Regions from separate parts of the Catenibacterium mitsuokai genome, predicted to be linked through region 1. Evidence: a T-box and tRNA genes for the amino acid it is inferred to sense, from the RefSeq annotation. Region 1 holds a T-box; the other regions hold tRNA genes.
The links. The T-box of region 1 lies ahead of tyrS (tyrosine--tRNA ligase). A T-box ahead of a tRNA ligase gene usually reads a tRNA of that ligase, here a tRNA-Tyr.
Positions count from the first base shown of each region.

Region 1 (8,238 bases):
TGGACTTTGATTATATGCAGAGTCAGTTAAGTACATTTAAGGGAACTAAGAGACGTTATGCAGTGAAAGAAGTAGGCAATAACGTATATGTTGATGACTATGCACATCATCCAACAGCTATTAAATATGTAATTGAAGAAACAAGAACACGTTTTCCTGGTAAGCAGATTGTTGCGGTTTATCAGCCAGATAGATATTCACGTGGCTTAAGATTTGCGAAGGATTATGCACGAATCATGGATACAGTTGATCATCCATATTTTGTGGATTTCCCTAAAAATGCGCCAAAAGAACCAGGAATCGATATTGATGTCAGTGTTATTACTAAGAACCTACCTCGTTCTAAAGTGGTCACTGAAGATGAAGCAGGTGCAAAAGAACTGGCACAATATGATAATGCAGTATTCTTATTTATGAGTCCTAAGGATATTTATAAGTTAGAAGATTTAGTTATTAAGGAAAAAGAAAAGGCATAGGAGGACATCCCGTGGATATCTTAACAATTTGTCTATGTATTCTAGTGCTCGCTGGTGTATTTGCATTAGTGTCTCTAGGAGTATTTCTTATCCATGCACTTACAACTTTAAAGGATGTCAGTCATTTGGCACAGCATTTAGAAACAACAGTTTCTAAAGTAAATGTTACAGTGGATGATATTAACTATAAAATGGATAAGCTCAATGAACCAATCAACGTGGTAAGCGGTATTTTTAATAGGAAGAGATCAGGTGCAGGTTTTTTAGGAACGGTATTAGGCTTGAAAAATATCTTGAAGAAAAAATAGGAGGTATAATTATGAAATTCGGAAAAGTATTATTCGGAGTAGGATTAGGCGTTTTAGCTGGTTTATTATTTGCACCTAAGAAAGGTAGCGAATTAAGAGAAGACATCAAAGCTAAATCAAAATCTACTTATGACTATTTAGCAAGTCTTACTAGAGAAGATGTTGAAGCTAAATTAGGAGAAACAATTGAAAATATTAAAAAGTCAGTAGATGAATTTGATCCTGATGATTTTAAAGAAACTACTAAAGAAAAAGTAGATGAAGTACAGAAAAAGTTAGAAATTTTAGCAGAAAAAGTAAAATCTAGTGAAAAATTTGATAAGGTGAAAGGTTCAGTTGTAGAAGTAACTGGACGTGTGAATCAGAAAATCGATGAAGTGAAAACAATGATTAATGATAAGGCTGCCATGATTGATGAAGATGTGATTGATCAGCAAATTGATGATGTTGAAAAACAGCTAGATGAAATGATCGAGGAAATTAAGGACTAGTATGAAGAAGAAAGTAACAATCTATGATGTTGCAGAAGCAGCTGATGTTTCACTTGCAACAGTTTCAAGAGTAATTAATGGTTCAAATGTTGTAAAGCCTGCAACTAGAGAACGTGTACTTGAAACAATTAAAAGACTCGATTTTAAGCCTAATCAGATTGCAAGAGGTCTTGCAACTAGTAAAACTACAACTATTGCAGTTGTATTCCCACAGTCACTATTTGGACATGTAAAAGATATGATTGGTGGTATTGGAGATACTGGACGTACTTTAGACTTCAATATCATTATGTATACAACTGATGAACTTGGTTTAGGTAACCCTATTGAAGAAGTTATTGAAAAGGTTATTAAGTCACGTGCTGATGGTGTAGTATTATTCAATAATAACTGTATTGATAAAGAAATTGATCTCATTAAAAAATACCGTATTCCTGCAGTTGTTGTTGGATATAAGATTTCTGATGAAGATATCTGTTCTGTATATGTTGACGCAAAGAGCATCGCTTATGATATGACAAAACAATTCATTGAACAGGGCAAAAAAGATATCTGCTTTGTAAGAGCGACTCAAAACCTAGTTGACTTAAATGATTTTGCGAAGGGTATTGAAGAAGCATTTAAAGATAGTGGTGAAACACTTCCTGAAGATTATATTGTGGATGTTTCTAACCATTATGAAGAAAGTTATCCTCAATTAAAGGAATATTTTGATACTCATAAGCATGATGTTGTTTTAACAGGCTATGACAAGGAAGCAGTCGCTGTTGTCAATGCAGCAATTGATCATGGTATCAATGTACCTGAAGATATGCAGGTTGTTGGTATGATGGATACAAGTTATGCTACTATTTGTCGTCCACCTCTTACTACTATTCATGTACCTGTATATGATATGGGTGCTATCGCAATCAGACTTCTTACAAAGATTTTAAATCATGAAGAAATTGATGAAGCAGAAGTACCAATGCACTATGCATTCATTAAGCGTGATACAACTAAATAACGAAAGAAGGATGCTGAGGCATCCTTTTTTACTGGTTTAGATTGTGCTAAAATAGTATCGGTCAATATAATTACTGGGAGGATTATATATGCTTAAAAATCAGTCTGATACTGCAAATGTATTACGAGAAAGAAGTAAACTCAATAAGCGCTTGGCTTATGAAGGTTTACTTGTTGGTATCGTGTCAGGTGCTGTCTGCATCGTTTATCGTCTTGTTTTATCAAATGCAGAATCTATTTATTTTACTATAAGGGACTTTGTTGCACATAACGTGTCTTATTGGCCTTTGTGGATCATTGGCCTTATTGTATTAGGTCTTATTATTTCAATCTTTTTAAAGTGGGAACCTATGATTGGAGGCTCTGGTATTCCACAGCTAGAAGCAGAAGTACAGGGACGTATTGATGAATGCTGGTGGAGAGTCTTACTTGCGAAATTCTGTGCAGGTGCACTTGCACTTGTAGGCGGCTTATCATTAGGGAGAGAAGGTCCAAGTATCCAGCTTGGTGGTATGATTGGTAAAGCTCTTGCGAAAAAAGGAAAACGTGTAAAAACGGAAGAACGTTATTTAATGACAGCAGGTGCCGCAGCTGGCTTATCGGCTGCATTCAATGCACCTCTTGCAGGTATCATGTTTGCTTTGGAAGAAGTTCATAAGAACTTCTCTACAAGTGCACTTGTTTCTGTGATGATTGCATCTATTACTGCGGATTTCTTAAGTAGAAATATCTTTGGTTTATCACCTACTTTAGCTTTCTCAATTAAAGAAACATTCCCTTTGAAGAACTATATCTGGGTTATTATTCTTGGTATTGTCGCTGGTGTATTAGGTGCTTTCTATAATAAGGTTACAATGGGAACTATTAAACTTTATAAGAAAACACCATCCTTGAAAAAACATCAAAGAGTCATTATACCTTTGGTGTTATCTGGAATTTTAGGATTTTATTGTCCACTTGTCATGGGTGGAGGACATAAACTTGTAGAATATCTCAATGAACCAAATCTTGTTTTATCTACTCTTGTCTTATTATTTATATTAAAATTATTGATTTCGTGTGTTTCATTTGGTTCAGGTGCGGCTGGGGGAATCTTCTTCCCATTACTCATTCTTGGAAGTCTCATTGGTGCAAGTGTAGGTAAGGTTGCTATTATGTGTGGCGTTCCTTCTGAGTATTTTATGAACTTCATTATTATGGCAATGGCTGCTTACTTTAGTGCCATTGTAAGAGCACCGATTACTGGTATTGTATTAATAGCTGAAATGAGTGGAACTTTAAAGATGCTCCTACCAATTGCACTTGTTTCATTTGTTTCTTATTATGTCGCCAATCTTTTACATAGTGAACCAATTTATGAAAGTCTTTTAACAAATCTTTTAAACAATCAGCCTTATCATTCTATGGATGAATATGCGGATAGTAAGGAACTCATTGGCTATACAGTTGGCTTTGGTTCAAATGCCTGTGATCACTATATTAAGGATTTACAGCTACCACGTCGTAGCTTGATTGTTTCCGTTATTCGTGGTGGAGAAGAAATCATTCCAAAAGGGGATACAAAGCTTATTTCAGGAGACCGTGTTATTGTGTTAGTTGATGCATTCCATCTTGATGAAACGAAGCTGATGTTGGAAAGTGTCTTTACAAGCTGATATTGACAAACATCATGAATTCATGTAGACTTTTAATTGTGATGAAGAAGACAAGTAATTCATATGCGCTGGTTTAGAGAACTTATGGCTGGTGAAAATAAGAGCAGCAGTATGAATGAATACACTTTGGAGCTTCTAGATGCAAAGTCTAGACGGTGAGTGCACCGTTATCAACAAGAGAGCATGTCTATGACATGAATAAAGGTGGTAACGCGAGAATTCGTCCTTTGGATGGATTCTCTTTTATATTATAGGAGGAAATTATGACATTTTATGATGAATTAGTGTGGCGTGGCCTCATTAAAGATGTAAGTTCTGAAGACTTAAAAGACAAATTAAATGCAGGAGGAATGACATTCTATATTGGTACTGACCCAACTGGGGATTCTTTACATATTGGACATTTCTCATCTTTCTTAATGTCTAAGAGATTAAAGGATGCAGGTCATCACCCAATTCTTTTGGTCGGTGGTGCAACTGGACAGATTGGGGATCCAAAGCCAACAACTGAAAGACCAATGATCACAAAAGAACAGGTACAGCATAACTTTGACTGCTTAAAGAAACAGGCTGAAGACTTATTCGGTTTTGAAGTAGTTAATAACTTGGATTGGTCTAAGGATATAAATTTCATTGACTGGTTAAGAGATTATGGTAAATATTTTAATATCAACTACATGTTATCTAAGGATATTATCAAAAGAAGATTAGATGAAGGAATCACTTTCACTGAATTCTCTTATATGATTATGCAGGCAATGGACTTCTATTACCTACATGAAAACAAGGGCTGTGATTTACAGGTTGCTGGTCAGGACCAGTGGGGTAATATCACTGCAGGTATTGAATTAATTAGAAAGAAGACTGGTGATGAAGCATATGGATTCACTATGCCTTTACTTACTAAGAGTGATGGTACTAAGTTTGGTAAATCAGAAGGAAATGCAATCTGGTTAGACAGAGAAAAGACTTCACCATATGAAATGTATCAGTTCTTCATTAATAGTGAAGACAGCAAGGTTATCGATTACTTAAAATACCTTACTTTCTTATCTAAAGAAGAAATTGAAGCATTAGAAGAATCAAATAAGAATGAACCACACTTAAGAAAAGCACATAAAGCACTTGCGAAAGAAGTTATTACTTTCATTCATGGTGCAGATGCTTATGAAGAAGCTGTCAATATTTCTGAAAAATTGTTCAGTGGTGATATCAAGAGCATGACTTATGAACAGGTAAAACAGTGCTTCAATGGCGTGCCAAGTATTGATGTCACTGAAGATGAACAGATTTTAAATGTATTAGTAAAAGCAGGTGCCGCTTCTAGTAATCGTGAAGCAAGACAGTTCGTAAAAGGTGGAAGTGTTCTTGTAAATGGTGAAAAGGTCACTGATGAAAAGTTTGTTGTATCAAAAGATAATGCTTTTGGTGGCAAGGTGACTGTTATTAGAAGAGGTAAGAAGAAGTACTTCGTTATTAATCATATCTAAGCAGACAATAGTCTGCTTTTTTTAGGAAGGATGTGAGTAGATGGATGGTATTATTTTAATTAATAAACCACAGGGTATGACAAGTCATGATGTCGTTAATCGCGTGAGACGTATTATGCATACTAAAAAAGTAGGACATTGTGGCACACTAGACCCTATGGCGACGGGTGTTTTAGTTGTTGGTATTAATAAAGCCACTAAAGCAATGCAGTTTTTAATGAGTGAAGAAAAAGAATATCGTGCGACCCTTAAACTTGGCAGTGCGACAGATACATATGACTCTGAGGGTAAGGTTCTAGAAACTAAGCCTTTTACTGGTTATGATCATCTAGATGAAGTACTATCTTCTTTTAAAGGAGATTCTATGCAGAAGCCTCCGATGTATTCAGCTATTAAAATTAATGGTAAGAAGCTCTATGAATATGCCAGAGAAGGTATAGAAGTAGAAGTTCCAGAAAGACCAATAGCTATTTATAAACTTGATTTAGTCAATGCACATGATGATGAAATAACTATAGATGTTAAGTGCTCTAAAGGAACATATATCCGTTCTTTATGTGTAGATATTGGGAAGGCCTTAGGCTATCCTGCCCATATGACGGCATTAGTAAGAAATCAGTCAGGGCATTTCACTATTGATCAGGCAGTGACATTAGAAGAACTTGAAGAAAACAATGGACCAGTGATTCCGTTAGAAGAAGTATTCTCTTATTATGATTCTATTGTCGCAGATGAAAGAATTGTCATGACTGGTCAGAAAATCAAGAGTGACATAGATCATAATGTAGCTGTTTATTCAAAGGAAGGTAAGTTACTTGCAATATATGGCCCAGATGGTAAAGGCGCTTTAAAGAGCTTGAGGGGGCTTTTCTAATGAAGGTCATAAAAATGGAAGAGGCGAATTTAAAAGAACCTCTTTCTCTTGCAATTGGCTTTTTTGATGGTTTACATCTTGGTCATATGTCTTTGATTAATGAAGTATTGAAATATAAAGGAGAAACAAAAACAGCTGTCATGAGCTTTGATGTGCATCCTTTATGTGTCTTAAAGGGTGAAAAGAGACAATCAATTATCACTCTAGAAGAGAAAAAAGAACTTCTAGAAAAAATGGGGATTGATTATCTCCTTGTTATTCATTTTACTAAGGAAGTAGCAGCATTAAGTCCACAGGCATTTATTGATGAATATTTAAATAAGCTTCCTTTGAAAAGACTTGTATGTGGTTATGATTTCCATTTTGGTGATCATAACAGCGGTAATATAGAAGATCTGAAAAAACAGTCATTTGATCTTATTGTGAAAGATGCTGTTATGTATAATGAAACGGAAAAAGTATCCTCAACTCTTATTAAGAAACTGATGGATCAGGGAATGATTGCAGAAGTCAATACTTTGCTTGATAGACCTTATCAAGTAAAGGGAACAGTCATTCATGGTAAACAAAGAGGACGCTTGATTGGGTTTCCTACATTGAATATTGATTATGGTATGAAATACTTACCTAAAAGAGGGGTATATGGCACAATTGTAGAAATCAATCATCGTTATTATATAGGCATGGCGAATATTGGTATGAATCCTACATTCAATGATATTAGTCGTCTTTCCTTAGAAGTCAACGTCTTTGATTTTAATGAAGATGTGTATGGTAAAGAAGTAGAGGTTACTTTTTATTTATATAAGCGTGAAGAAACTGTTTTTAATGGATTAGAAGGACTAAAAACACAATTAACAGAAGATAAGAAATACTTAAGTCAAGTCATGAAAAAGTATTTGACTTTATATCAAAATAGTGTAAAATAAGCCTTGCAACAATGTCTAGGATATTTGTACCTCTTACATCTAGCTTGGATATTGCGAAGAATATAATTTAGGAGGAAAACATAATGTTAACTAAAGAAGAAAAAGCTAAGATCATGGCTGAATATGGTCGCGTAGAAAAGGATACTGGTTCTCCAGAAGTTCAGATCGCATTATTAACTGCTGATATCAACAAGTTAAACGGTCACTTCAAACAGCATCCAAAGGATAATCATTCTAACAGAGGTCTTTTAAAGAAGATCGGTAAGAGAAGAGACTTATTAAAGTATCTTAAGAGTGAAGATCTTGACAGATATACAGCTTTAACTGATAAGTTAGGATTAAGAAGATAAGAAACAAAAGCCCTATGGGGCTTTTTTTCATGTCTCTATCAAATAATTGTTTGTGTAATAGTTGATTTATGATATAATTTTTAGGAATATGAGGTGAATTTATGGCAAAACAAATTTTTAGTATGGATTTCTATGGTAAGAAAATCCAGGTTGAAGTCGGTGAAATGGCTAAACAGGCAAACGGCTCTTGTTTAGTAAGATATGATGATACAGTCGTTCTTTCTACAGCATGTGCTGGGAAAGAACCAAAAGATGTAGATTTCTTCCCATTAACAGTAACTTATGAAGAAAAACTATATTCTGTAGGTAAGATTCCAGGTGGATTCTTAAAACGTGAAGGCCGTCCAAGTGAACATGGTACATTAACTGCAAGAATGATTGACAGACCTATTCGTCCATTATTCGCAGATGGTTTCAGAAATGAAGTACAGGTTGTTAATACTGTACTATCAGTTGATCAGGAAGCAACTCCAGAAATGGCAGCAATGCTTGGTGCATCAATTGCATTATGTATTTCTGATATTCCATTCAATGGTCCAATTGCAGGTGTTAACGTAGGTTTAATTGATGGTGAATTTACTGTCAACGCAGGACCTGAAGATATGGCTAGAAGTGAAATCAATCTTGAAGTAGCAGGTACAAAGGATGCTATTAACATGG
Region 1 covers NZ_CP102271.1:1,496,279-1,504,516, reverse strand. The annotation lists gene NQ499_RS07685 (UDP-N-acetylmuramate--L-alanine ligase) at 1-476, shown strand, start outside; gene NQ499_RS07680 (DUF948 domain-containing protein) at 488-784, shown strand; gene NQ499_RS07675 (YtxH domain-containing protein) at 796-1,275, shown strand; gene NQ499_RS07670 (LacI family DNA-binding transcriptional regulator) at 1,277-2,281, shown strand; gene NQ499_RS07665 (ClC family H(+)/Cl(-) exchange transporter) at 2,370-3,935, shown strand; T-box leader at 3,968-4,166, shown strand; gene tyrS (tyrosine--tRNA ligase) at 4,199-5,425, shown strand; gene truB (tRNA pseudouridine(55) synthase TruB) at 5,466-6,299, shown strand; gene ribF (riboflavin biosynthesis protein RibF) at 6,299-7,228, shown strand; gene rpsO (30S ribosomal protein S15) at 7,312-7,578, shown strand; gene pnp (polyribonucleotide nucleotidyltransferase) at 7,680-8,238, shown strand, end outside.

Region 2 (8,238 bases), 1.3 Mb from region 1:
ATTACGTCCAGAGATAACAAGTCCTGCATCTTCTAACATCTGACGATATGTATTATTGAATTCATATCTATGTCTATGTCTTTCCTGGATAAGATCCTTTCCATATAACTTATGCGCAATTGTACCTTCTTTTAATTCACAAGTGTAGTTACCAAGTCTCTGAGTACCACCCATGTTTTCTAAAGACTGATCGTGCATTAATGAAATTAATGGAGTCATACAGTTCTTATCGAATTCTAATGAGTTAACATCATCAAGTTTACATACATTTCTTGCATATTCAATAGAAGCACACTGCATACCTAAGCAGATTCCTAAGAATGGAATATCATGTTCTCTTGCATACTGGATAGCAACAATCATGCCTTCAACACCTCTGTTACCAAATCCACCTGGTACTAAGATACCATCAGCATCAGCAAGCTTAGAAGCGATATTTTCCTTAGTTACTTCTTCAGAGTTAACCCAGTCAATTTCAACTTCACTGTTTGCATAATAACCTGCATGTTTTAATGCTTCATTGACTGATAAGTAAGCATCTGGAAATTCACAATACTTACCAACCATCTTGATTTTAACAGTATCCTTTAAGTTCTTAACTCTTTCAACTAATTCACGCCATTCAGTGAAATCAGCTTCAGGAGCTTCAATTCTTAAATGATCAAGTACAACATCATCCATATGCTGATCTAATAGTTCTACTGGTAATTCATAAAGAACATCTACATCATAGTTAGAGATGATAGCTTCCTTAGGAACATTACAGAATAAAGAAATCTTGTCCTTTAATTCATCAGAAATAGTATGTTCACTACGACATACGATAATATCTGGCTGGATACCATATCCTAATAATTCCTTAACACTATGCTGTGTTGGTTTAGTCTTTACTTCATGGCTGGCACCAATATATGGAAGTAAAGTTGTATGTATATAAAGAGTATTCTTGTAGCCTCTATCGAGTCTTACCTGTCTAATTGCTTCAATAAATGGTAATGATTCGATATCTCCTACAGTACCACCGATTTCTGTAATAACGATATCTGCCTGAGAAGATTCTTCTGCAGCATAAATCTTGTCCTTAATCGCATTTGTGATATGAGGAACAACCTGTACTGTTGCGCCTAAGTAATCCCCTCTTCTTTCTTTAGAAATTACATCGCTATATACTCTACCAGTTGTAACTGAAGAGTTTTTGTTTAAGTCTTCATCAATAAAACGTTCATAATGACCTAAGTCCAAGTCTGTTTCTGCACCATCAGCTGTTACATAAACTTCACCATGCTGATAAGGAGACATAGTTCCTGGATCCACATTGATATAAGGATCAAGTTTCTGCATGAATACTTTTAATCCTCTTTGTTTTAATATTCTACCTAAAGATGCAGCTGTTAAACCTTTCCCTAGACCTGATACGACACCACCTGTGACAAATATGAATTTTGCCATTCTCTTCACCTCTTTCTCTATATTAAACAAAAAAAAGCACCTACGGAAGACCCGTTTGTGCCCTTTACAACTATAGCAAATTCCCCCGTCGTATGCAATTCTTTTCTTTATTTTATTAATTAATTATATTATGATATGGCTTGGGAGGATAAACATATGGAAACACCTCGTATATTAGTTATTGATGATGAAAAAGAAATTTGTGATCTTATTGAAATTTATTTAAGTCAAGAAGGTTATCATGTTGAAAAGCGTTATAATGCGTATACATTATTACGTGATCTTGAAAAGTTCAAGATTGATCTTGTAATTCTAGATATGATGATGCCTGGAGTAGATGGAATACAAGCATTAGAGATGATCAGAGAAAAGTACAATATCCCAGTTATCTTTGTATCAGCTAAGACAGCTGACCAGGATAAGATTGAAGGATTATTAAAGGGTGCTGATGATTATATCGCAAAACCTTTTAATGCAATGGAATTAGTGGCACGTGTTAAGTCACAATTAAGACGTTATCAGGTATATAGTAAGCCTATTGGTGTAGATAATTCTATTATTCAGGCCAACGACCTTCTTATTGATACAAATAAGAAGATGGTTTCTGTAGATAATCGTCCAGTAGCTGTAACTAAGATCGAATATGAAATCTTAGTATTACTTGCCTCACATCCTGGTACAGTATTCTCTACTGAAGATATCTATACAAAAATATGGCATGAAGAAGCAACACATGCCAACAATACCATCATGGTACATATTAGAAAACTAAGAGAAAAGATTGAAAGACAGCCTCGTACACCAAGACATATTATTACTGTCTGGGGCATTGGTTATAAGTTCGAGTTATGATGCAGAAACTAAGAAAGCTGTTTATTTCTTCTTTTAAATGGCGTTTGTTGATTAATATCACATTAAGTTATCTTGTCGCATTTCTTATTTATTCTATTCTAGGAATTATATTTGATAGAATTATTCCTATTGCGGTACCTAATGAAATGCGTTATGCATTATGTTATGCGATTTCTTTTATTGTCTTTGTAGAAATCTTCTTTAAACTGATTGATTTCACAATTGAATATATTAGAAAGCTCAGACGCTCTATCCAGCAGGTAACAAGTGGCAATTATGGTGTACAGTGTGAAGTAGAATATGATGATGAATTAGGTTCTCTTGCTGCGAACATCAATGTCTTATCAAAAACATTGCTTGCGAAAGAAAAAGAAAGTGAAAAGCTAAAAGAAAAAGAAAAAGCTGCATTAGATATAGAACGTAATGCAGAAAGACAGAAGAATGAATTAATCACAAACGTAGCCCATGACTTGAGAACACCTCTTACAACTATTGTAGGATATCTTGAGTTGATTAAAGATGATACAGCTTTATCTAAAGAAGATGTACATAAGTATTCTGGCATTGCGTATGAGAAATCAATACGTCTACAGGAAATGATGGATGACCTCTTTGAATTCACTAAACTTGATAATGCAGATATCAAGTTGAATAAGAGTATGATTAATCTATCTGGATTAATCATGCAGATGACAGACGAGTTCTATCCTTCATTTAAAGACTGTAATATTACACCAATAGTAGATTTACCTGAAGAGAATATCTATGTTCAGGGAGATGGTCAGTTATTAGCCCGTGTATTTGATAATCTTATTTCTAATGCACTCAAGTATGGCTATCATAATACCGATTTAAAGATAGAAGTATCCGGTGATGAGAAATATGCAACTGTTAAAGTCATCAACCATGGTGATACTATTGCATCAGAGGATATCCCACTTCTATTTAATAAATTTTATCGTACAGACTCATCACGAAACTCTAAAACAGGTGGTACTGGCTTAGGACTAGCAATCACTAAGAATATAGTAGACCTTCATCATGGTGATATTTCTGTTACAAGTGATGATCAAATTACAACATTCATCGTCAAATTCAACAGATATTTCGATCAGAACTAACATAAAAGACCACATCAAGTGGTCTTTTCATTTTGGACTATAATTTCAACCTTTCACCTGGCTTCATATATAAAGCATGAGGTGATTTAAAGCTTTTCGCAATATCTTCATCATATAATTGTGTAGGTGAAGTATGAATAGGAATAAAATAACGAGAATCAATTACATGTGCACAACGACTTGCTTCCTGTGCACTCATATTATAAATACCATCTACTGGTAATAATGCATAATCTAAATCATTGAAGCTTTCCATTTCAGGATAATAGTTTGTATCTCCTGCACCATATAATGTAATACCATCAACAGTCATAATAAAACCAACACATTCTTCTCTTGTATGATTCTTATTTTCTGCAGGTGTTCCTTCAATCATTACTTTCTTGATCTTCTTAATAGGATATTCACCATCCACAAATAAATCTCCATGTCTTAAAATCACACCATCATCTTTTAATGTAACAAGATCAACCTGATTATGATCACTATGTTCATGCGTTACAATCACAATATCTGCAGGCATATCATAACCTTCACCTGCATAAGGATCCACATAAATCACTACACCTTCATTAGACACAATGCGATAACTTCCATGTCCTTGATACAATAATTCTGCCATTTTTTATATCTCCTTTATCACTTATTCAATTATAACTTTTCTTATTGCACAGTGCGATAGAATGGCAAAAAATAAAAAAAATTAAATTTAGTTAAAAAAATTATAAAAACCTGTTGACGAATCGCATAACACTTGGTATATTATATGAGCGTGCTTGGTTGGGATATGGCACTAACACTTAAGCATCGGTCTAACGGCCGGTATATCCCAAGAATATTGGAGGTTTAGCTCAGTTGGGAGAGCATCTGCCTTACAAGCAGAGGGTCAGCGGTTCGAGCCCGTTAACCTCCACCATTTTTATTAAAATTTAGCTTCACATGCCGACTTAGCTCAATTGGTAGAGCAACTGACTTGTAATCAGTAGGTTGGGGGTTCAATTCCTCTAGTCGGCACCAGTGGGGAGGTAGCGAAGTGGCTAAACGCGGCTGACTGTAACTCAGTTCTCTACGAGTTCGATGGTTCGAATCCGTCTCTCCCCACCATTCCATGCGGGTGTAGTTCAATGGTAGAACTTCAGCCTTCCAAGCTGACTACGTGGGTTCGATTCCCATCACCCGCTCCATTTTATATTTAAAAGTGCTTGAATAGCTCAGCGGTAGAGCAATCGGCTGTTAACCGATCGGTCGTGGGTTCAAATCCCTCTTCAAGCGCCAGTGGCCGGTTGGAGAAACGGTTAACTCACATGCCTTTCACGCATGCATTCACGGGTTCGAATCCCGTACCGGTCACCATTTCTCAACATACGATCGAAAGATCGTTTTCATTTGCGGGTGTAGTTCAATGGTAGAACTTCAGCCTTCCAAGCTGACTACGTGGGTTCGATTCCCATCACCCGCTCCATACGATTAGAAGATAGACTAAGGTCTATTTTTTTATTATCTAAATACCCACAGCTGTGGGTATTTTTATTTATTCTAATAATTCAAAACTATTAATTAATTCATTTTTAGATTCATACAATAATTCAGTTTTACCTGAATCAATATCATATGTATATATTCCTTGATGTTTATCTTTGCAGCCAAGAAGAATAATCTGATGAGAAGAACTAAAACAAGCGTACTGTGTTACATCCATAATTTCATCAATATTAATCCCAGCTTTTTTCTTATTTGTTTTTGTATCTAATGTATATGTGTGATATTGAGGATTCCAAGCTGGTATGCTGTCACTTTCAGTAAATGTAAGATTTCCATTTTCCATTGGAAGCATTCTATAGACTAACTTGCGATTTGTAGTATAGATACGTTTGAGTTGATTATTCTTCAAACGATAAATATGCGTATTAGGTGCAATATACTTACTTCCCCTACCCGCATTTGCTTCTTCTAATGCCTGATCTTCTTCTTTTTGATTACTTGCACATAGATATAAATCATGATTGAAAACATCATAGACCATATGATCAAAATCCAAACCCTCTTCTGCCTTAATCTTACTGAACTTCTTTGTTTCTATATTATAACGATAAGGCTTGAGTGATCTTTGACCTTTTTCTACGCCTAATATATAGATATTATTCTCTACAGGAATAATTCTGTTAATTGCGGTTAATCCACCAGATAACTTTTTAGATTTCTTTGTATCAAGATCATAAGCATACAGATGATCACCACTATTATCTTCTTCAACATAATATACAGCATTATTAGACTTAGAATAAACACCAAGTGGATTAGAAGAAGTATACTTTTTAGTCACTTTCTTAGTAGATAATGAATATTCATAGATATTCACTACTACGTTCCCTTTCTTATCATATCCACTCGTTGTAATAGATAGATAACGTTCTTTATTTGTTTTACAGCCCGTTAATACAAAAATACAGAGTACCACCAACAATTGAATTAACTTTTTCATAGCCATTCCTCCTTCTTATTCAATTGGAATACCTCTTCATATATATTATATATGTTGGTTTATGACACATACAATCACAAAACGCCTGTTAGATACAGACTCTTATTTAATTTTGCCATAATAATTAACCTTTCATAGAATAAAGAAACAGACATCACAATAACTATATACTTGCAGACAATCAACTAGAAAATCATGAAAGACTAAACACAACTTTGACCTTTTTACAGTGAAATTTAACTTTTCATTTTAGAATTATCAATCATGATATAAGTAATGTATTGACATATTTCAAATAGAATATATAATTCGGTTAGTGGTCACTAATTATGAAAGAGAGGTTGTTATGAATAAAATCAAATCTATACTTTTGCCTAAAAAACCTTTATATTTAATCACAGTGTTGATATGTATATTGTCATATTGTTCTAGATTTTTACCAAGTCGTATAGCACCATACTTTCTTATTTTTCTTATAATGATGAACGGTTTACCTTTTTATTTAGATAAAACTGAATCTAAAAAAACTAAGATTGGATGGTTTGTTTTTACTATCATAGCCGTGATTTTTGCAGTGTTTATTGGTTGTTATGTTCTATAATTAACGATTATAGAAGGAGGTGGATATCGTGAAAAATAAATTCATACAGAATCTGCCTTACGCAATTACAAACTGTTTTATATTATTATTGTTGTATTGTTCAAAATATCTAAATGGTATTACTGGTGCGTGATATATTGTTGTTTGTACTCTTTTGTTTATAATACCTAACCAAATGAGACCACAGTCATCCCAAAAAACGAAGAAACGTTGGACCATCACATATATCATAGTTGCTATTATTGAATTACTTTTTGTATTCATAAGGTATATATAACTGATCATTTTAAAGGGACAGTGAATTTTATAATTCACTGTCCCTTTATGTTTACATTATATATATATATATATATATTATAATTATGTTAGCGCTGACATTTATGCGGTATTTCAAGTTTATATCATATATATCAAAGAAAGTATCTGGTGGAGATGTGGCATGGAAACATAAATGTCCCTTAGAAAAAATTTAACACTTATGTTACAAAAATCGATACTTATTATTCTAGTGCATATGTAACTGCAACCGTAGGCGACTTTAAAAAATTAGACAATTGGACGGTGAGAACTAAATGATTGAATTAAATAATTTCACATACAAAACTAATAGAATACTCTTCGAAGGAGCCAATTTCATTGCTCCTTCTATTGGTATTATAGGTATTGCAGGTGAGAGTGGCTGTGGAAAAACCACTTTTTTAAAAATTATATCTAAACAGATTCATCTAGACTCTATGGTGAATAATGCCACTTCTATATTCTATGGAAACCAGGATGCATTATTAAAAAAAGACCTTACTATTGCGCAGCAATTTAAATTAATAGAATCTATATATAATAGAAAGCATGATCAAAATGTAATAAGTGAACTATTCAACAATTTAAACATTAAAGCCAGCTTATCACAGAAATATGACTCTTGTTCCTTAGGTGAAAAGAAGAGAATAATGATAGCCTTAAGTGTTTATTCTAATAGTCCTTGTATTATATTAGATGAACCTTTATCTTCTGTAGATTATGAAGATAAACATTCAATCATGAAGTTATTAAAAGAATATAGTCATGATCGTGTTATTATTCTTACTATTCATGATGAAGAATTTGATGAGTATTTGGATATCAAGTATTTAATTGAGAATCTTCAATTTACTCGTATTAAAGATACTGAAATTAATGGTGAACCACTTTCAGTAACACAGAAATTCACCCCTAAAAAGATTGCACATGTAAAAAGTAAGAAAGAAAAGTTCAGTATCCTGTTATATGCTTTGTTGTGCTTAGTTATTATCAATATGACTTTATATTCTGGTATAGAACTATATATGACAAACAAGAATACAGCATCTATGATGGATAACTTGACTAGTAAAATTATCTATACAGGAAAAGAATACATTACAAGAAACGAATTACCTTCTGGTTATAGATTCATGGAATATGACCAAGGATTTTCTATGACTCCTCAAGAAATACAATCTATTCAATCTATCAAAGGAGTTAAAAGTATAACAAGCTATTATCAGTTCCCAGCTCGTAATTATGATACAAGAAATGACGAGGATGATAATTTACTTGCATATATGTCAGTCAAGGGTAAAGAGTATTCTACTGATGATAATGTTGTTGTATCAAGCTATATAAAAGGTCAGTTTGGTGATAAAAACAAAAATTATATAAGCGAAGGTCTTATGAAAACGTTAGAATTAACTGATTCAGATTTTCCTGTAACTATG
Region 2 covers NZ_CP102271.1:117,141-125,378, reverse strand. The annotation lists gene NQ499_RS00650 (CTP synthase) at 1-1,449, opposite strand, end outside; gene NQ499_RS00645 (response regulator transcription factor) at 1,606-2,301, shown strand; gene NQ499_RS00640 (sensor histidine kinase) at 2,298-3,422, shown strand; gene NQ499_RS00635 (MBL fold metallo-hydrolase) at 3,460-4,044, opposite strand; tRNA gene NQ499_RS00630 (tRNA-Val) at 4,263-4,338, shown strand; tRNA gene NQ499_RS00625 (tRNA-Thr) at 4,364-4,439, shown strand; tRNA gene NQ499_RS00620 (tRNA-Tyr) at 4,442-4,526, shown strand; tRNA gene NQ499_RS00615 (tRNA-Gly) at 4,533-4,606, shown strand; tRNA gene NQ499_RS00610 (tRNA-Asn) at 4,623-4,697, shown strand; tRNA gene NQ499_RS00605 (tRNA-Glu) at 4,700-4,775, shown strand; tRNA gene NQ499_RS00600 (tRNA-Gly) at 4,811-4,884, shown strand; gene NQ499_RS00595 (hypothetical protein) at 4,954-5,904, opposite strand; gene NQ499_RS00590 (ATP-binding cassette domain-containing protein) at 7,078-8,238, shown strand, end outside.
Region 2: it encodes a tRNA-Tyr, which carries the amino acid that the T-box ahead of tyrS (tyrosine--tRNA ligase) is inferred to sense. The anticodon was not compared.

Region 3 (8,238 bases), 750 kb from region 1:
GTGATAGAAGATCATCCTGATGAGGATGTATCTGTCTTCAAGACACCTAAAGGGTTAAATGAAGATATCGTTAGAGAAATATCAGCCATTAAAGAAGAACCAGAATGGATGACTGAATATCGTATCAAGTCATTAAAACAGTTCTTAAAGATGCCGATGCCTAAGTGGGGTGTTGATTTATCTAAGATGGATTTTGACGATTATACATATTATAATCGCCCATCAGACACTAAAACAGATAAATGGGAAGAAGTACCAGAAACAATCAAGAATACATTTGATCGTTTAGGTATTCCTGAAGCAGAACAGAAGTTCTTAGCAGGGGCAAGTGCTCAATATGAATCTGAAGTTGTTTATCATAATATGCTTGAAGAAGTCAAAGAGAAGGGTGTTATTTTCTTGGATATTGATTCTGGATTAAAACAGTATCCAGAAATCTTCAAGAAGTATTTTGATACTGTTATTCCATATTATGATAACAAGTTCTCTGCATTAAATGGGGCTGTCTGGTCAGGAGGATCATTTATTTATGTACCACCTCATACTAAATTAGATAAGCCATTACAGTCATATTTTAGAATCAATTCTGAACGTATGGCACAGTTTGAAAGAACTTTAATTATTGTAGATGAAGGATCCGATATCCATTATGTAGAAGGATGTACAGCACCTTCATATTCTAAAGATTCACTTCATGCTGGTGTTGTAGAAATTATTGTCGGCAAGAATGCACATTGTCGTTATACAACAATCCAGAACTGGTCTAAGAATATCTATAACCTAGTAACACAGCGTGCTAAAGTTATGGAAGGTGGATCAATGGAATGGGTGGATGGTAATATCGGTTCACTTGTTACTATGAAATACCCTTGTTGCGTTCTTGCAGGAGAAAGAGCCAAGGGCACAGTTATTACTATTGCAGTAGGGGATAAAGGTCAGATCATTGATTCTGGGGCTAAGATGATTCATGCAGCACCTCATACATCAAGTCAGATCATTTCTAAATCTATTGCCAGAAATGGTGGTAAGACAAACTATAGAGGACTTGTCCGTCATAACAAGAATGCTTATGACTGTAAGAGCAAGGTAGAATGTGATACATTAATTCTAGATAAGATTTCTACAAGTGATACAGTACCTACAAATATCATGGCTAATAATGATTCTATTATTGAACATGAAGCCACTGTATCTAAAGTATCAGAAGATCAGCTCTTCTATTTAATGAGCAGAGGTCTCACTAAAGCACAGGCAACAGAAATGATTGTCATGGGCTTCATTGAACCATTCAGCAGAGAATTACCTATGGAATATGCTGTTGAATTAAATCAGCTTATTAAGCTTGATATGTCAGAAGATGCTATTGGATAGAAAACAGATGATTAAGAAACGTCTCGATTTAGAAGAAGAGACGTTTCTTTCTTATTCAAAAAGAATTGCCTCTTATCTAGAAGAAATGCCTGCATTTAAGAATGCGAAAAGAATTGGCTTTTATATGTCATATCGCCATGAAGTGGATACACTTCATTTGATTGAGAAATATATGTTAGGAAAGGAAATCTATGTACCAAAATGTGTAGGAGAAGAACTGGATTTCCAGAGAATATATAGTATGGATGATTTAAAAGAGGGGGCTTTTCATATATTGGAACCTTCTACTAATGAACATATGGATGTTAAGGGTTTAGATGTGATTGTAGTACCATTACTTATGTTTGATGCAAATCATAATCGTATTGGCTATGGCCGTGGCTTCTATGATCGCTGTTTAAAAAAGACCAATGCTATAACGATTGGCCTGGCATTTGATTTTCAGGAAGTAGAAAATACTCATCCTCACTTGCTTGATGTACCACTTAATTACATAATTACACAAAAAGGTGTCTTCTAAGACATTTTTTTTATAGTAACAAAGGGATGAATTTGATATAATAGATATGATTATGAGGTGTTTTATATGGAAAAAAATGTTGTAAAGAATATTCTCGCAGACACTGATCTGCGTCAAAATCTAATAAAATTAAAAGGTTCAATGACATCAACTGATACATTAGAAGGTCCTATTGTAGAAAAACTATGTGACTGTTTAACTCATGAAGATCCTAAGGTAAGAAAGAATGCGGCACTATTATTAGGCTATACAAAGAATCCTTTAATGGCATCTGTTCTTTTAGATGCTTATAAGAATGAAGAAAAGGATTTTGTGAAGGATGCCTATTTGAAAGGAATGAGTCATTATGACTGTAAGCCTTATATTAAGGAATTACAGGAAATACAGAATGAACTCATGAATTCTGAAGTGGTAGACAGCAAGCATATCAAAGCACAATTAAAAGTATTAAATCCGATGATTCGTTCATATTCTTATCATAAGAAGAAATCAATCCGTTTATTGCATAAAGAAGTCGATGTTATTCTTACAACACTTCCTTATTATCAATATACACTCTTTGAACAAGTGAAACATTTACGTTATAAACCGGTCGGACAGGGCGTATTAGTCCGTACAAAGGCTATTTATGACCTTCTAGGTTTACGTAATTATAGAGAAATGATTTTCCCGTTATCAGGCTGCTCAGGACTTCCTCAGGATGGACATTTAATTGGTAAACGTATTGCGTCAAGTAACTTAGTGGATGTGCTTCATCGTTTGTATGATGCGGAAGGATGCTTTTATTATCGTTTAGTTGATCAGATGAGAGAAAAGAAATCAGCTGTCATCAATGATATAGTAAAAGAACTTATTGAAGAGATGCCTTCATACTTGCAGAATGTAACATCTGATTACGATATTGAATTATTAATTAGAGAATTAAGGCCTGGAACAGTCAATGTTTATTTAAAGTTGAGTTCATTAGACAATCCACGCTTTAATTATAGACGTGAAATTATTTCTAACTCAATGCAGCCTTATGTAGCTGCAACACTTATGGAAGTGGCTAAACCTTATATGGGTATGCATTCTCGTGTATTAGATCCATTCTGTGGTAGTGGTGTTACACTTATTGAAAGATGTATGGCTAAACCAGTTAAGTTTGCCATGGGATTAGATATTTATGGAGAAGGCTTAGAAGCAGCTAAGAAGAATGCGATTGCGGCGAATCAGCCAATCCACTTTGTAAATAAAGATGCCAACCGTTTTGTGAATAATGAAATGTTTGATGAAATCTTTACTGATATGCCTACCTATGCACAGATGAAAGATACACGTGCTTTAAAGAATGTCTATGATAATTTCTTTAAACGTATCCACAGACACGTTTTACCAGAAGGGTATGTATTTATCTATACAACTGAAATATCTCTTGTAGAGAAGAATTTAAGACTTAATTCAGACTATCTTACACTCATAGAACATTATGATGTGCCTAGAGGTAAGACAATGGCTTATTTCTTCATTATTCAGGTAAACAAATAGAGGCCCCATGAGGACCTCTTTTTCTATCTGAATAAATAACGATAACCTTGCCAGAACCACTGTTTCACTGTTTCTGGGTTATCTAAATAAAAACGTATACCAAACGCAAGTGCCACTAATATAATTGCAAGTAATACGAATAATATGAAAGTCTTAATGAAAGTCATCACAGGATGTGATTTCTCTTTATACTTTACCTTCGTTTTAGTATGTTTAGGTAAAGAATGTGATCTCTTATGTTTCACTTTTGTCTTAACAACTTTTTTAACTTCAGGTTCTTTTTCTTCCTGTTGAATAGAATTCTCTCTCTTAGTATCCTTAATAGAGTCATCTTCATCATCGAACGTGAATCTTTGCATACTATCACCTCTCTGCTTTAAATGAATATAGTCTCTATTAGAGTATTTGTCAAATAAAAAAATGCTCCCATGACACAATAAAAGCTCTTGAATAAGGAAAGCAAATTGTATGTGTCATTGAGAGCGGCCTTAACCAAGAGCCTTTAAAATGTACCTGTTTCCAGATACAATTAAATTGTAATCGTTCTTATAACAAAAAGCAAATGAAATAGAAAAAAACTTGAAAAATTCAACAAAAATAAGAAAAAGAGTCATTTAATCAAATATACCTATATACAAAACTACAAAAAAGTTTCTATTTTCTGTTGACTTAGAGCGAATATGATGATAATATAGTACCCGCAGCGGAGGTTTAGCTCAGTTGGGAGAGCATCTGCCTTACAAGCAGAGGGTCAGCGGTTCGAGCCCGTTAACCTCCACCATTTTATTTTATAGCTCAATATTTGCCGACTTAGCTCAATTGGTAGAGCAACTGACTTGTAATCAGTAGGTTGGGGGTTCAATTCCTCTAGTCGGCACCAGTGGGGAGGTAGCGAAGTGGCTAAACGCGGCTGACTGTAACTCAGTTCTCTACGAGTTCGATGGTTCGAATCCGTCTCTCCCCACCATCTTTATTGGGATATAGCCAAGGGGTAAGGCAACAGACTTTGACTCTGTCATTTCACTGGTTCGAATCCAGTTATCCCAGCCATCTTTTTTGACTCGCTAGCTCAGATGGCAGAGCATCTGACTTTTAATCAGAGGGTCAGGGGTTCAAATCCCCTGCGAGTCACCATCCTATGCGGGTGTAGTTCAATGGTAGAACTTCAGCCTTCCAAGCTGACTACGTGGGTTCGATTCCCATCACCCGCTCCAACTTATGAACAAGTCAATCTTCGGATTGACTTTTTTTGTACCTGTAAACTATTTTTTTAATAGGAGCGCTGAATTAGCAAATCAAATCGCAATGACAAGGCAATCTTTGAATATGAACAGGAAATCTCTGAGGATGCAGTAGCAATTGATGCAAAAATGAATTTGCTGATTTGGAAAAAATCACTTTGGATACGATGTAAAAATAAATGCCAGGAGTGTAAACTCCTGGCATTTATTATAGCCTAGTTACTTATTTTTTGTACTTATAGAATCCTTCACCAGTACTATATCCTAATTTACCTTGATCAATATAAGACTTCAACATCTTATGCATGCCTTTGAAGTTATAAGGCGCTAAGAAGCCAGGAATCTTCACATACATACCTACAATCTCATAAGCAGTCTTTAATCCTACTGTATCAAGAATCTGGAAAGGCCCTTTAGGTGAACCAGTACCTAAAGTCCATGCTTTATCGATACTTTCAGGATCAGAGATACCATTGACCATTAAATCCATACCTGAGAATAATAATGGAATCAACATAGAGTTGAGTAGGTAACCAGACTTTTCTTTATTGACAGGTAATGGAATCATTCTAATCTCTTTCGCAAACTTCATGACTTCATCAAAGCATGTTTTATTTGTCTTATTCTGCATCATAACTTCTGTCATATTATTCTTCCAAATCGTATTTGCGAAGTGCAAGGCAAGGAACCTATCAGGTCTACCAGTAAACTTAGCTAATTTGCTAGGAAGCATAGTAGAAGAATTAGTCACTAGAATTGTCTTATCAGGAAGTAGGGGAGCCATCTTTGTATAGACATCCTTCTTAGCTTCCATATTTTCTGTCATAGATTCAATGACTAAATCAGCATCTTTAACTGCTGTTTTCATATCAAGCTCTAGCTTGATTGTAGAATAAGCGCGTTCTACCTTCTCTAGGCAGTTCTCCTTATCAAAATCATCATAGCCTGCAATACCCATACACCATGTATTGATAGATTTATCAATATCCATGAGATTAATTGCATCAATATAAGATTGCTTGATAGAATCAAGCTTAGGCTGTGTACGTCCAATACTGCCTTCACTTCTTAACCAGATTGTTACATCAAAACCACAATATGCTGCCTGGAATGCAATCTGTGATCCCAGAACGCCGCCACCCATAATAGTAATGTTCTTCATGTTTGTCTCCTTTCTAGTAAAATGAAAACAGAAGAAAAATTTCTTCTGCTTCACTACTATCTTTTTAAACATTATCTAACTTTTATTATACTGATTAAAAAGAGATTATCTACTATACTTTGTGAAAAACATCACAATTTCTTACAAACTCATCACATTGTACAAAAAAATCCCGCGATTGCGGGATTTCTTATTAATATCCAGGCTTACCTAAAAGCTTGAACATATTCTTCTTGTAAACTTCAACACCTGGCTGGTTGAATGGGTTAACACCTAATAGGTAAACGCTCATTGCACAAGCCTTTTCGAAGAAGTATACCATATAACCGAAGCTATATGCATCAACATGATCAAGAGTGATCTGGATGTTAGGTACGTTACCAACATTTACATGGGCATCAATAGTACCTTCACATGCTTTCTGGTTAACATAATCAACTGTCTTACCAGCTAAATAGTTTAAACCATCTAAGTTATCTGCATCACTAGGGATTTCTAAGTTCATCTGAGGTTCTTTGATCTTTAATACAGTTTCGAATAAAACCTTAGAACCTTCCTGGATGAACTGTCCTAATGAATGAAGGTCAGTTGAGAAAGTACCACTTGTAGGTAAGATACCTTTTCCTTCTTTACCTTCAGATTCACCAAATAACTGTTTCCACCATTCAGCAGTCTGCTGTAACTGTAAGTTATAAGTTACAAACATTTCAGCTGGGTAACCAGCCTTTAATAACATCTGTCTTGCAACACCATACTGATAAGCATCGTTTGTAAGAAGATCTGGATTGTTGTATTTATCCTGGGCATCTTTAGCACCCTTTAACATTGCATCAACATCGATACCAGCCATTGCGATAGGGAATAATCCTACTGCAGTTAATACAGAATAACGTCCACCGATATCATCAGGAACTACGAATTCTGTATAACCTTCCTGGTCAGCTAAAGTCTTTAATGCACCCTTATGAGCATCTGTAGTAGCAACAATTCTTCTCTGAGCTACTTCTTTACCCTTAGTTTCTTCAAGTAATTCTTTGAAGATTCTGAAAGCAACTGAAGTTTCAGTAGTTGTACCAGACTTAGAAATTACATTAATACCGAATTCTTTATCTTTTACATAGTTCTTAACCTGTGCTAAATAAGTAGCAGAGAATGTATTACCAATATAGATGATCTGAACCTTGTTTGTTGGGTAAAGACCATTGATTGCTTCAATAGCAGCTCTTGCGCCTAAGTAAGAACCACCGATACCACAAACTAATAAAACATCAATTTCTTCAGATAATTCTGCAGCTTTTTTCTTAATGTTTTCTACTTCAGTCTTGTTGTAGTTAGTAGGTAAGTCAACCCATCCTAAAAAGTCGTTACCTGCTCCTGTTTTGTTGTGGATCATATCATGAACTTCTGCGACTCTGTCCTTATATGATTCCATGCTTTCTGTTAATTTAGCTTTACTTAAATCAACGTTGATCATACATCTTCCTCCTTTGCGATTCCTCGACTGATCCATCGAGGCATCATTTCTCTTAGTGGATTAAAACCCTTAGGTGTCTCCACGATTGACTTTCTTTTGCGAAAACGTCTCTTTTTCGCGACTGCTTTTAAAGAAAGCCTTGCCTGATGATGGACGTTATCTATATCAATGACTTTTACCTTGACCTGTTCTCCATAAAAGACAAATTGATTTACGTCACGAACAAATCCATCAGATATTTCTGATATATGGATTAATCCGCTGCTTCCATCAGGCAATAAAGCAAATGCACCATATGGTTGAATACCAGTAATGGTCACATCAACAATGTCACCTACATGAACTTGATGTTCCATTGCACGCCTCCAATCAACTGCATTATAGCATAATTATAATAGTGATAAAAGAATAGATAATAATAATTCTTTAATGTGAAAAAGATAAATAATTTGTATTTAATATGATATACTTTACAAAAAAAGTGAGTATGATATAGTTAGTATATACTAACATAGTAGAGGAGAACCATATGAAGAAAAAAATATTATATATATTGGTTGCTGCATTACTCTATATACTCACACAATTACCAACTATTGTAAGTAACTATTATTTTGAACCTGGGGAATGGGATATTGCAGTATGCAAATATGTTCTTGTGTCTGTTGGATGGATGATTGTCATACTCTATGTCATTCATTTTGTACTGAATTATATTAAGAATATAGACGATGAATAACATTGAAGAACCCTCAGTGGTTCTTTTATTATGCTCAGAGTTCATTTACTTTATAAAAATAGCGAATTATGCTTAAAAATGTGCAATCTATCAAAATTGTCTAATAAATAAGTATGTTTTTTAGTGATTCTATAGGGTATATCACTTTTCTTTTTTATTTTGTGTGTTATAATGGTCAAGCAGAAGCGAGGTGAAATCATGGAA
Region 3 covers NZ_CP102271.1:749,871-758,108, forward strand. The annotation lists gene sufB (Fe-S cluster assembly protein SufB) at 1-1,371, shown strand, start outside; gene NQ499_RS03755 (5-formyltetrahydrofolate cyclo-ligase) at 1,364-1,891, shown strand; gene NQ499_RS03760 (HEAT repeat domain-containing protein) at 1,958-3,418, shown strand; gene NQ499_RS03765 (hypothetical protein) at 3,442-3,777, opposite strand; tRNA gene NQ499_RS03770 (tRNA-Val) at 4,124-4,199, shown strand; tRNA gene NQ499_RS03775 (tRNA-Thr) at 4,223-4,298, shown strand; tRNA gene NQ499_RS03780 (tRNA-Tyr) at 4,301-4,385, shown strand; tRNA gene NQ499_RS03785 (tRNA-Gln) at 4,393-4,468, shown strand; tRNA gene NQ499_RS03790 (tRNA-Lys) at 4,477-4,552, shown strand; tRNA gene NQ499_RS03795 (tRNA-Gly) at 4,559-4,632, shown strand; gene NQ499_RS03800 (3-hydroxyacyl-CoA dehydrogenase) at 4,883-5,821, opposite strand; gene NQ499_RS03805 (glucose-6-phosphate isomerase) at 6,015-7,295, opposite strand; gene NQ499_RS03810 (CvfD/Ygs/GSP13 family RNA-binding post-transcriptional regulator) at 7,292-7,651, opposite strand; gene NQ499_RS03815 (hypothetical protein) at 7,825-8,034, shown strand; gene NQ499_RS03820 (NifU family protein) at 8,233-8,238, shown strand, end outside.
Region 3: it encodes a tRNA-Tyr, which carries the amino acid that the T-box ahead of tyrS (tyrosine--tRNA ligase) is inferred to sense. The anticodon was not compared.